DNA from 2 places in the Variovorax sp. P4_D9 genome. Region 2 is predicted to be linked to the other one. Evidence: predicted binding sites of a transcription regulator. Region 2 holds the regulator's gene; the other holds the start of a gene.
The links. Region 2 encodes NrdR, which represses ribonucleotide reductase genes. Its sites were predicted from a motif close to CACNANATNTNGTG; they were not measured.

Region 1 (6,268 bases), on a different contig from region 2:
CGGCGCCACCATCGGCTACGAGCGCCGCGCGCTGTCGGCATCGGGCGCCGAAGGTAACGAGTTCTTCGTTTCGTTTGCCGCGGCCGAGACCCGGCTGACACAATAGCCGCGTGAGCACACCCAACCCGTCCGCATCGCGCCCCGCCCAGATCCTGGTCGTCGACGACGAGCCCGACCTGCGCACGCTCTACGAACTCACGCTGTTGCGCGAAGGCTACCGGGTCGAGGCCGCCGGCAGCGTCGCCGAGGCCTCGCAGCACCTGGACGCCGGCCGCTTCGATGCCGTGATCACCGACATGCGCCTGCCCGACGGGCTCGGCATGCAGATCCTGCAGCGGATCCAGCAGGACCAGCGCAGCGAGCGCTGCGTCGTGATGACCGCCTACGGCTCGGCCGAGAACGCGGTCGAGGCCCTCAAGGCCGGCGCCTTCGACTACCTGACCAAGCCGGTCGATCTGAAGCAGTTCCGGACCGTGGTCGCTTCCGCGGTGCGGGCCACCGCGCAGTGGGGCAGCACCAGCGTCGCGCGGCCGGTCGACGAACGGGCCGAGGACGGCGTCAGGATCGCCATCCCGATCGGCAGCGGCGGCGCGGCCGCGCTCGAGCGCCTGGTCGGCGACTCGGAACCGATGCGCATCGTCAAGGCGCGCATCGCCAAGGTGGCGCGCGGCATGGCCCCGGTTCTGGTGCGCGGCGAATCCGGTACCGGCAAGGAACTGGTCGCCCGCGCCGTGCACGCCTGCAGCCAGCGCAGCGACGGCCCCTTTGTCGCGGTCAACTGCGGCGCCATTCCCGAGAACCTGCTCGAGGCCGAGTTCTTCGGCGCCCGCAAGGGCTCCTACACCGGATCCTCGCAAGATCGCGACGGCTATTTCCAGGCCGCCCGCGGCGGCACGCTGTTCCTCGACGAAATCGGCGACCTGCCGCTGGCGATGCAATCCAAGCTGCTGCGCGCGATCCAGGAGCGCAGCGTGCGGCCGATCGGCTCGACCCAGGAGGACGCAGTCGACGTTCGAATCGTCAGCGCGACCCACAAGGACTTGCAGGCCGAGGTGCAGGCCAGCCGGTTCCGGCAAGATCTTTTCTACCGCCTCAACGTGATCGAGATCGCGGTGCCGGCCCTGCGCGAGCGCCGCGGCGACCTGCCGGCGCTGTGCAAGGCCTTGCTGGCGCGCATCGCGCGCGACTCCGGCATGCCGGTGCCGACGCTGTCGACCGAGGTGCTGCAGCGGCTGTCGGAGCATCCGCTCCATGGCAACGTGCGCGAACTCGAGAACCTGCTGCACCGCGCCGTGGCCTTGAGCGACGGCGACATGCTGCACCTCGACTTCGCCGGCAGCACGACGCTGCCGGCCGAAGCGCAGTTGTCGGAACCCGCGCCGCCGGCCTACCTGTCCGCGCCCGCCTCCGCCACGCCCGCGCCGTCGAAGGCGGCGCCCGAAGTGCCCAGCGACCTGCAGAGCTACCTCGACCAGCAAGAGCGCGAGATCCTGGTCCGGGCGCTGCAAGAGACCGGCTTCAACCGCACCGCCGCAGCGGCCCGGCTCGGCCTGAGCCTGCGCCAGATCCGCTACCGGATCGCACGCCTGGGCATCGCGACCCCGAACGGCGACGACCCCCATGGCTTCGGCGTCGACGACTGAAGCCGAAGCCCCCGCCGGTCTCTGGAAGAACGGCTGGTATCGCTTCGCGCGGACCCTTCGCTCGCCCAACTTCGGGCCGCGCCCTGCAGAGGCCGAGATCGATCTGATCGTGCTGCATTCGATCAGCCTGCCGCCCGGCCAATACGGCGGCGACGAGGTCCAGCAACTCTTCACGAATCGCCTCGACTGGGATGCGCACCCTTATTTCGGCAGCATCCGCGGCCTCGAGGTGTCGGCGCACTTCTATGTGCGGCGCAACGGCGAGCTGTGGCAATTCGTCAGCTGTGACGACCGTGCCTGGCATGCCGGTGCGTCCTTCTGGCGTGGCCGCGCCAATTGCAACGATGATTCGATTGGCATCGAACTCGAGGGCATCGAGGGCGGGCCGTTCGAACCCGCGCAATACGAAACCCTGACCAGCCTGTGTCCCGCAATCGCGCAGCGCCATGCGATCCGCTACATCGCCGGCCATCAGCACATCGCGCCGGGCCGCAAGGAGGACCCCGGCGCCGGCTTCGACTGGCAGCTGCTGCAGGCGCAACTAGGCTGGGACCCCGCCATGCTTCCGCCGGGCGCGATAGGCCGCTAGTTTTTTTCAATCGGCCGGCGGCACGCGATGCGTCGCTGAACCGACGTGGCTGCGACGGCCCTGCCGCTGTTCAGGCGTAGCAACCATGCGCTTTCCAGGCTCAAAAGCAGCGGAAACGCCCGCCAGCCGCGGGCTGCGCTACCGTCGTTCAACGGCCACGGGGCAGAAGCGCGATCCGGCCTCCCCGGGGCCATTTTCACAATCGTTGATATTCGTAGAAAACACTACATCTAGTGGGTTGTAGGCCCGTGAGACCCTAGATATAGTGTGCCCTGCCCGGCGCCCAACGCCCAAAACCATGGCCGCACTGGCACCGCCGCCCGAACAAGAAAGCCAACCGAGGATCGCATGCAAACTGCCCTGAACACCCCCTCCGCCTCCCGCGCTGTTTCCTCGACGCCGCAGCAGCGCGACGTCGCCGGCTCGCCCACCGGCAATGCGCTGGCCCACTACCAGATCATCCGCCGCAACGGCGCGGTGGTGCCCTTCGAGCCGAACAAGATCGCGATCGCGATGATGAAGGCCTTCCTCGCGGTGCACGGCACCCAGGGCGCGGCCTCCGCCAGCGTGCGCGAGACGGTCGACACCCTGACCCAGGCCGTGGTCCGCGCCATGGTGCGCTCGCGTCCGGGCGGCGGCACCTTCCACATCGAGGACGTGCAGGACCAGGACGAGCTCGGCCTGATGCGCGGCGGCCACCACGAGATCGCCCGTGCCTACGTGCTCTACCGCGAGCGCCGCAGCCAGGAGCGTCTGAAGCAGGGCGAACAGGACGCGCCGATCGCGGTCTCCACGCTGCACGTGCTGGACCGCGGCGAGCGCGTCGCGCTCGACCTCAACGACCTCAAGGACCTGATCGAATCGGCCTGCGTCGGCCTCGGCGACAGCATCACGGCCAGCCCGATCGTGGCCGAGACGATGCGCAACCTCTACGACGGCGTGCCGCTCGACGAGGTCTACAAGGCCTCGATCCTGGCGGCCCGCACGCTGATCGAGAAAGACCCCGACTACACCTTCGCCACCGCCCGCCTGCTGTTGCACACGATCTTCAAGGAAGTCATCGGCCGCGAAGTGCCGCTGGCCGAACGGGCCCAGGCCTACGCCGACTACTTCCCGCACTTCATCAAGAAGGGCGTCGACAACGAGCTGCTCGACGAGAAGCTGCTGCAGTTCGACTTGGCCCGCCTGGGCGCCGCCCTCAAGCCCGAGCGCGACCTGCAGTTCGACTACCTCGGCCTGCAGACGCTCTACGACCGCTACTTCCTGCACGTGCGCAAGTCGCGCATCGAGCTGCCGCAGGCCTTCTTCATGCGCGTCGCGATGGGCCTGTCGCTCAACGAGATCGACCGCGAAGCCCGCGCCATCGAGTTCTACGAGGTGATGTCCTCGTTCGACTTCATGTCGAGCACGCCGACCCTGTTCAACAGCGGCACCCTGCGCTCGCAGCTGTCGAGCTGCTACCTCACCACCGTGCCCGACGACCTCGACGGCATCTACGAGTCGATCAAGGAAAACGCGCTGCTGTCGAAGTTCGCCGGCGGCCTGGGCAACGACTGGACCCGCGTGCGCGCGCTCGGCAGCCATATCAAGGGCACCAACGGCGAATCGCAGGGCGTCGTGCCCTTCCTCAAGGTGGTCAACGACACCGCGGTGGCGGTCAACCAGGGCGGCAAGCGCAAGGGCGCGGTCTGCACCTACCTGGAAACCTGGCACCTCGACATCGAGGAATTCCTCGAGCTGCGCAAGAACACCGGCGACGACCGCCGCCGCACGCACGACATGAACACCGCCAACTGGATCCCCGACCTGTTCATGCGCCGCGTGATGGAAAAGGGCAGCTGGACCCTGTTCTCGCCGTCCAACGTGCCCGATCTGCACGACAAGTTCGGCCTCGACTTCGAGACCGCCTACGTGGCCTACGAAGAAAAGGCCGCGCGCGGCGAGATCAAGCCCAGCCGCACCCTGCAGGCCACCGACCTGTGGCGCAAGATGCTCACGATGCTGTTCGAGACCGGCCATCCCTGGATCACCTTCAAGGACGCCTGCAACGTGCGCTCGCCGCAGCAGCACGCCGGCGTGGTCCATTCGTCGAACCTCTGCACCGAGATCACGCTGAACACCAGCGACACCGAAACCGCGGTCTGCAACCTCGGCTCGGTCAACCTGCTGCAGCACCTGAAGGACGGCAAGGTCGATCAGGCCAAGCTCCAGCGCACCATCGCGACCGCGATGCGGATGCTCGACAACGTGATCGACATCAATTACTACGCGGTCAAGAAGGCGCGCGACTCCAACCTGCGGCACCGCCCGGTCGGCCTCGGCCTGATGGGCTTCCAGGACGCGCTGTACGAACTGCGCATCCCCTACGCCTCGCAGGAAGCCGTGCAGTTCGCCGACGAATCGATGGAAGCGATCTGCTACCACGCCTACTGGGCCTCGACCGAGCTGGCGCGCGAACGCGGCAAGTACTCGAGCTACAAGGGCTCGCTGTGGGACAAGGGCGTGCTGCCGCCCGACACACTCGACCTGCTCGAGAAGGCCCGCGGCGGCTACGTCGAGGTCGACCGCTCGGCCACCCTCGACTGGGACGCGCTGCGCCAGAAGATCAAGGCCGACGGCATGCGCAACTCGAACTGCGTCGCCATCGCACCGACCGCGACCATCTCGAACATCATCGGCGTCGACGCCTCGATCGAACCCTGCTTCGGCAACCTGTCGGTCAAGTCGAACCTGTCGGGCGAGTTCACGGTCATCAACCACTACCTGGTGCGTGACCTCAAGCGCCTTGGCCTGTGGGACGACGTGATGGTGATGGACCTGAAGCACTTCGACGGCTCGCTGCGCCCGATCGATCGCGTGCCGCAGGACGTTAAGGCGCTCTACGCAACCGCCTTCGAAGTCGAGACCACCTGGCTGGTCGAGGCCGCGGCGCGGCGCCAGAAGTGGATCGACCAGGCGCAGTCGCTCAACATCTACATGGCCGGCGCATCGGGCAAGAAGCTCGACGACACCTACAAGCTGGCCTGGCTGCGCGGTCTCAAGACCACCTACTACCTGCGCACGCAGAGCGCGACGCACGCCGAGAAATCGACCGTGCAATCGGGTCGCTTGAACGCAGTGTCGTCGGGCAGCGGCGATGCATCGTCGGGCATGAGCGCACTCGAAGTGGCGGCGCTCGCAGCGCAAGCGCAGTTGAGCGCGATGCCCGCGACCGACATCGCGTTCTGCGGTGTCGACGACCCGACCTGCGAAGCCTGCCAGTGATGTCGGCGTGAAGTTGTCGCAGTTCGCGGCATCGACCGACAAATTGCGATGCATGCGAACAACATAACGACCACATAATTGAAGCGCGATGTGAGGAGCACTTTGCAACTCACATCGTTGCTCACATAATTTGAGCATTGGATTTTTCTATGTTGACCTGGGACGAAGAAGTCAAGCCCTCCTTGCCAAAGGATCTGCAGCAAGGACTGCGGCACACATCGAACAGCGGCGCGCCAATCGCCCGCTCGTCGGAGTTCCCGACTTCGCAAATTGCCCCTCAAGCTTCCCCCGCGATGCGCACGCTCGACGACGGCGCATCGCTGCGACCGGCACCGGCCTCGCAGCCTGCCGCGCCGATCGCGCCCGCCGCGCACCGCGTCAAGGCGGCCGACAAGCGCATCATCAACGGCCAGACCGACGTCAACCAGCTGGTGCCGTTCAAGTACAAGTGGGCCTGGGAAAAGTACCTTGCCACCTGCGCCAACCACTGGATGCCACAGGAAGTGAACATGACGCGCGACATCGCGCTCTGGAAAGACCCGAACGGCCTGACCGAAGACGAGCGCCGCATCGTCAAGCGCAACCTCGGCTTCTTCGTGACCGCCGACTCGCTGGCCGCGAACAACATCGTGCTGGGCACCTACCGCCACATCACGGCGCCCGAATGCCGCCAGTTCCTGCTGCGCCAGGCCTTCGAGGAAGCGATCCACACGCACGCCTACCAGTACATCGTCGAGTCGCTCGGCCTGGACGAGAGCGAGATCTTCAACGC
Region 2 (5,257 bases):
CAGGTCGAGGAACCAGCCTCGCCGGGCTTCGCTGCCGGCGTACGGCACCGGATGCGATGACACGGTGCCGGCGCCCCGTGCGCTGTCGACCCGCACGGTCTGGGCCACCAGGCCGACGCGCCCGTCGGTCCAGGGATTCGAGCAGCGTTGTGCCCCGCTGCAGGCGCGGGCGCCGGCGTTGCTCAGCATTGGTCGGTGCCCTGGAGGGTCTGGAGCCGGCCGGCGGAAGACATGCACAGGACACGCGCGGCTGGGCCGTCGGTACTGCCCTGAGGCCTGAGCGTGAACTGCTGGAAGGCGCCCATGTTGTGGAAGCGGCCCATGCGGTTTAGGTTCAGGTAGGTCGAAGGGCTGGCGACGCTGACCGTCGCCTGGAAGCCGCGGGGCGGTGGCCAGTCCAGGATCAGCGCTTCGCCGGGGTCGCGTTGGCCGTAGACCGTCCAGCCGCAGCTCCAGTCCTTGTCGCTCACCGGTGTGCACCCGCCGCCCGAAGCCCTGCGCAGCGTGACGCGGCCGCCGCGCCGGACGCTTCCGAGCGGGCCACGTAGAGGGCGGACCGGAGGTCTTCCTCGGTGCGCAGCCGGTATCGCTCGAGGGTCCGGCCGAAGCCTGGCATCGCGAGCCCGGCCAGGATCGCGACGATAGCGAGCACCACCAGCCCTTCGACCAGCGTGAAGCGGCCAGGGACGAGAGGGCCTGGGAGGGCGGAAGTGGGAGCGCATCGGGCATGAGGAGCCGAATGCTAAGAAGGGTCGCCCCCCTCCTGCGACATCGGGGAGCCTGCCGGGCCGCCCTTGCGCGCGTGCGGTCGGACGGCGGGCCGCAGCGACGATTCAGGACAAAGTTCGCGACAATCCGAGCCCGTCCGGCGGGCTCAGATGTCCCGGAGCAGCTGCCTGAATTCGTCCACGTCCTCGAAGCTCCGATAGACCGAAGCGAAGCGGACGTAGGCCACCTTGTCGAGTTTCTTGAGCTCGCGCATCACGAGCTCGCCGACCTTGGTCGATTCGATCTCGCGCCAGCCGCTGGACAGCAGCTTCTGCTCGATGCGCAGCAGCGCGTTGTCGATTTGCTCGATGCTCACGGGCCGCTTGCGCAGCGCCAGCATCATCGAGGCGCGCACCTTGGCTGTGTCGAAGTCGGCCCGGCTGCCGTCCTTCTTGACAACCACCGGAAAGTTGACGTCCGGCCGTTCGTAGGTGGTGAAGCGCTTGTCGCAGCCGCTGCACTGGCGCCGGCGCCGCACGAAGTCGCCGTCCTCCGACACCCGGGTCTCGACAACCTGGGTTTCGAGGTGACCGCAGAAGGGGCACTTCATGCAGGGCTTCGCTGCTTATTTATAGACGGGGAAGCGGCTGGTCAGCGCATGCACCTTGGCCCGCACCGCATCGATGTTCGCCGCGTCGCGCGGGTTGTCGAGCACGTCAGCGACCAGGTTGGCGGTGGCGCGCGCCTCTTCATCCTTGAAGCCGCGGGTGGTCATCGCGGGCGTGCCGATGCGCACGCCGCTGGTGACCATCGGCCTCTCGGGGTCGTTCGGGATTGCGTTCTTGTTGATCGTCATGTGGGCGGCGCCCAGCACAGCCTCGGCTTCCTTGCCGGTGATCCCCTTGGCGCGCAGGTCGACCAGCATCAGGTGGCTCTCGGTGCGGCCGCTGACGATGCGCAGTCCGCGCTCGGTCAGCGTCTCGGCGACGATCCGGGCATTGGTGACCACCTGTTGCTGGTAGGCCTTGAACTCGGGCGACAGCGCTTCCTTGAAGGCCACCGCCTTGGCAGCGATCACGTGCATCAGCGGCCCGCCCTGCAGGCCCGGGAAGATCGCGCTGTTGATGGCTTTCTCGTGCTGCGACTTCATCAGGATGATGCCGCCGCGCGGGCCGCGCAGGCTCTTGTGGGTGGTCGAGGTGACGACGTCGGCGTGCGGCACCGGGTTCGGGTAGACGCCCGCAGCCACCAGGCCGGCGTAGTGGGCGATGTCGACCATGAAGATCGCGCCGACGTCCTTGGCGACCTTGGCGAAGCGTTCGAAGTCGATCCGCAGCGAGTAGGCCGAGGCGCCCGCGATGATCAGCTTGGGCAGGTGCTCGTGCGCCTTGCGTTCCATGGCGTCGTAGTCGATGGCTTCTTCGGCGTTCAGGCCGTAGCTCACCACGTTGAACCACTTGCCGCTCATGTTGAGGGGCATGCCGTGGGTCAGGTGGCCGCCTTCGGCCAGGCTCATGCCCATGATGGTGTCGCCGGGCTTCAGGAAGGCCAGCATCACGGCTTCGTTGGCCGAGGCGCCGCAATGCGGCTGCACGTTGGCGGCGTCGGCGCCGAAGAGCTGCTTGATGCGGTCGATGGCCAGTTGCTCGGCGACGTCGACGTGCTCGCAGCCGCCGTAGTAGCGCTTGCCGGGATAGCCTTCGGCGTACTTGTTGGTGAGCTGCGAGCCCTGGGCCGCCATGACGGCCGGCGAGGCGTAGTTCTCGCTCGCGATCAGCTCGATGTGGTGTTCCTGGCGGGCGTTCTCGGCCTGGATGGCAGCCCAGATTTCAGGGTCGGTCTGTTCGACCAGGATATTGCGGTGGTACATGGCAGTCCTTCAAGACGATGGTCCTTGTTCTTCAACCAAACAAGGGCTGCCCAGGCGAACGGCTAAACACCTGCCAAGAAAGACCGCAGGCGGCACGCTTCCCAGTGGTAGTCCACGTCAGCGCAATGCACCTGAAAAGGGTTGCGCCTATCGCCAGTCGCGTGCTGGCCGAGTGTAGCCGACGGCGCGAGCCGCCGCCAAAGACCTACGAATCGCCCAGCAGCGCGACCTGCTGCGGGTCGGGGTCGGCGCGCTTCGGCGCGTTCGGCGGCGCCACCACCTGGACCGGGTTGGCCTTCAGCGTCGGCGCGGTCGTGGGCGGGGAACGGCCGGACACGACTTGGCGCAGCCGCTCGTGCTCGGCCAGCACCTTGCCGGCGTAGCCGCCGTCATCGTTGAGGTTGGCGGCGCCGACGTAGTAGCGCAGGCCGCCCTCGAGCGAGCCGGCACGGGCGATGCATTCCTGCAGCACCTTGACGCCGACGCGCATGTTCGTCACCGGGTCAAAGGCGGTCAGGGTGCCGCCGGCGCTTTCGTATTTCTCGCCATGGACCCGGGTCATCACCTGCATCAGGCCCTGGGCGCCGACCTGGCTCTGGGCGAAGGGGTTGAAGCTGGATTCGACCGCCATGATGGCCAGGATCAGGGTCGGATCGAGCTTGGTCTTCTTGCCGAGATCGAAGGCCTCGGCGACCAGCACGCTCAGCGGCTCGGCCGCCACGCGGTATTTCTTGCTGAGCCAGTAGGCGACCGCGGCCTGCGGCTTCGGCAGCACCTGCGGGCTGGCCGCGGTGGTGCGCTCGATCGCGGTGGGCTCGAGGTCGGAGACCGAGACTTCGGGCACCGGCTTGCGGGACTGCAGCCAGCCCATCAGCTGCTCCTCGCCGGTCTGGCGCAGGTCGGGGCGGGCGGCCAGCGCCAGCACCGCGAACACGGTCGCCAGGCCGAGCAGGGCGAAGCTGTTGTGAGTGATCTCGAAGAAGCCGTCGACCACGTCGGACACGAAGGTCCTTACCCCCCGGGCCGTGGCATCTAACGCCTGTTTCATCGCTCTTCCTTTCTGTGCGGCACCCGGTTGCGACGCCACGGCGGACGAAGAAGAGGGAAGCGGCGCTTGGATTGGTACGAATCAGGTCCGCGCGAAAAAGGGGAGAGGGCGCGGCCGCCTGATCAAGCCGGCAGATGCCGGCAGCGGATTTTTGGAGGATCCGGCCGCTTGGCGGCTCGGTATGGAAGGCATTCTAGGAGTGGCTAAATACACAGTCAAGAATAAGAACTAAGCTTGATATTCTAATTTTGATGCAAGAAATGTATGAAATAGTGCACGAATCGACGCCTGAAGATCCATTGAAAACGCGATTTGCAATCGCGGTCGACAGCGCGTACGCTGAAGTGGCCTGAGCTATCAGGCGTCTACCAAGGTCCAGTGGCCCGACGAGAAATCCGACGGTCCAGCGGCTGCGGCCCAACGGTGGCAATCCCTTGCTGCCAGCATGACCGGAACGATTGAACTTCCGGTCGAGCGAAAAGATGGCATGGGCGTTGCGCCCGCCATCGAGCCCGGAGGCCTGACTTCGCGTCGAGCCGCCGGGCTTTCTGTTTCTGCGGACCGCATGGCGTTTGGGGCACACTCCCCCCTCGATGAATGCTGCTTTGCTGAAACAGAACAAATGGGTGCGGCGCGGGGGAATGGCCCTGCTGGTCCTGCTGGCGGTCTGGTTGATCGCCTGGCTCGCGATACCGCCGATCGTCAAGGGGCAGGTCCAGAAGATCGCCAGCGAGAAGCTGGGGCGCCAGGTCACGGTCGGCAAGATCGACTTCAAGCCCTGGACGCTCGAACTCGCCGTGAGCGACCTACGCATCGCCACGGCCGACGGCAGCCAGCCCCAGGTGGCGGTGAAGCGTCTCTACCTCGATGCCGAGCTGCAGTCGATCCTGCGCCTTGCGCCGGTGATCGATGCGGTCCGGATCGAGGCGCCGGCGATTCAACTGACGCACCTGGCCGATGGCCGCTACGACTTCGACGACATCCTGGCCAGGCTGAAGGGGGCACCGGAGCCGCCCGATGCGCCCGCGAAAGGGCTGCCGGGCTTCGCCATCTACAACATCGCGATCACTGACGGCGCTGTCGATTTCGTCGACGAGACCGTCAAGCGCCGGCATGAATTGCGCGATTTCGCGCTCAGCGTGCCCTTTCTCAGCAACCTGGCGTCGAAACGCGAGATCAAGACCGAGCCGAAGCTGGCGTTCGTCCTGAACGGCAGCAAGTTCGATTCGGCCGCGCAGTCGACGCCCTTCGCCGACAACCGCAAGACTGACGCCCAAATCAGCTTCCAGGGACTCGACCTGGTGCCTTACCTGGGCTACATCCCGGGCGGCCTGCCGGTCGCGCTGCAGGCGGGCAAGCTCGACGCCGAGCTGAAAATCGACTTCGAACAGGCGGCGACAGCCGGGCTCAAGATCACCGGCAGCATCGCGGCCAACGGCATCAAGATGGCGGATTCGAAGGGTCGCGACCTGCTCGGCTTCAATTCGCTCCGGATCGCGCTGGCCGACCTCAGGCCGCTGGAGCGCGTGGTGCATCTCAGCGAGGTGGCGCTGGCCGGGCCCGACCTGGTCGTGGCGCGCGATGCGGCCGGGCGCCTCAACCTGCTGGCGACCGACCGTGCCACCGGCGAT

Region 1: a site for NrdR is predicted at 2,455-2,468, ahead of AC1DY5_RS00020 (ribonucleoside-diphosphate reductase subunit alpha). Genes of this name have one in related genera too.

Annotation. Positions count from the first base shown of each region.
Region 1 is NZ_JBFUIU010000001.1:841-7,108, forward strand. It holds partial or broken gene AC1DY5_RS00005 (sensor histidine kinase) at 1-106, shown strand, start outside; gene AC1DY5_RS00010 (sigma-54-dependent transcriptional regulator) at 111-1,643, shown strand; gene ampD (1,6-anhydro-N-acetylmuramyl-L-alanine amidase AmpD) at 1,621-2,232, shown strand; gene AC1DY5_RS00020 (ribonucleoside-diphosphate reductase subunit alpha) at 2,581-5,496, shown strand; gene AC1DY5_RS00025 (ribonucleotide-diphosphate reductase subunit beta) at 5,646-6,268, shown strand, end outside.
Region 2 is NZ_JBFUIU010000150.1:5,872-11,128, forward strand. It holds gene AC1DY5_RS17775 (hypothetical protein) at 1-189, opposite strand, end outside; gene AC1DY5_RS17780 (GspH/FimT family protein) at 183-722, opposite strand; gene nrdR (transcriptional regulator NrdR) at 875-1,318, opposite strand; gene glyA (serine hydroxymethyltransferase) at 1,334-2,578, opposite strand; ZMP/ZTP riboswitch at 2,620-2,749, opposite strand; gene AC1DY5_RS17795 (lytic transglycosylase domain-containing protein) at 2,784-3,626, opposite strand; gene AC1DY5_RS17800 (DUF748 domain-containing protein) at 4,220-5,257, shown strand, end outside.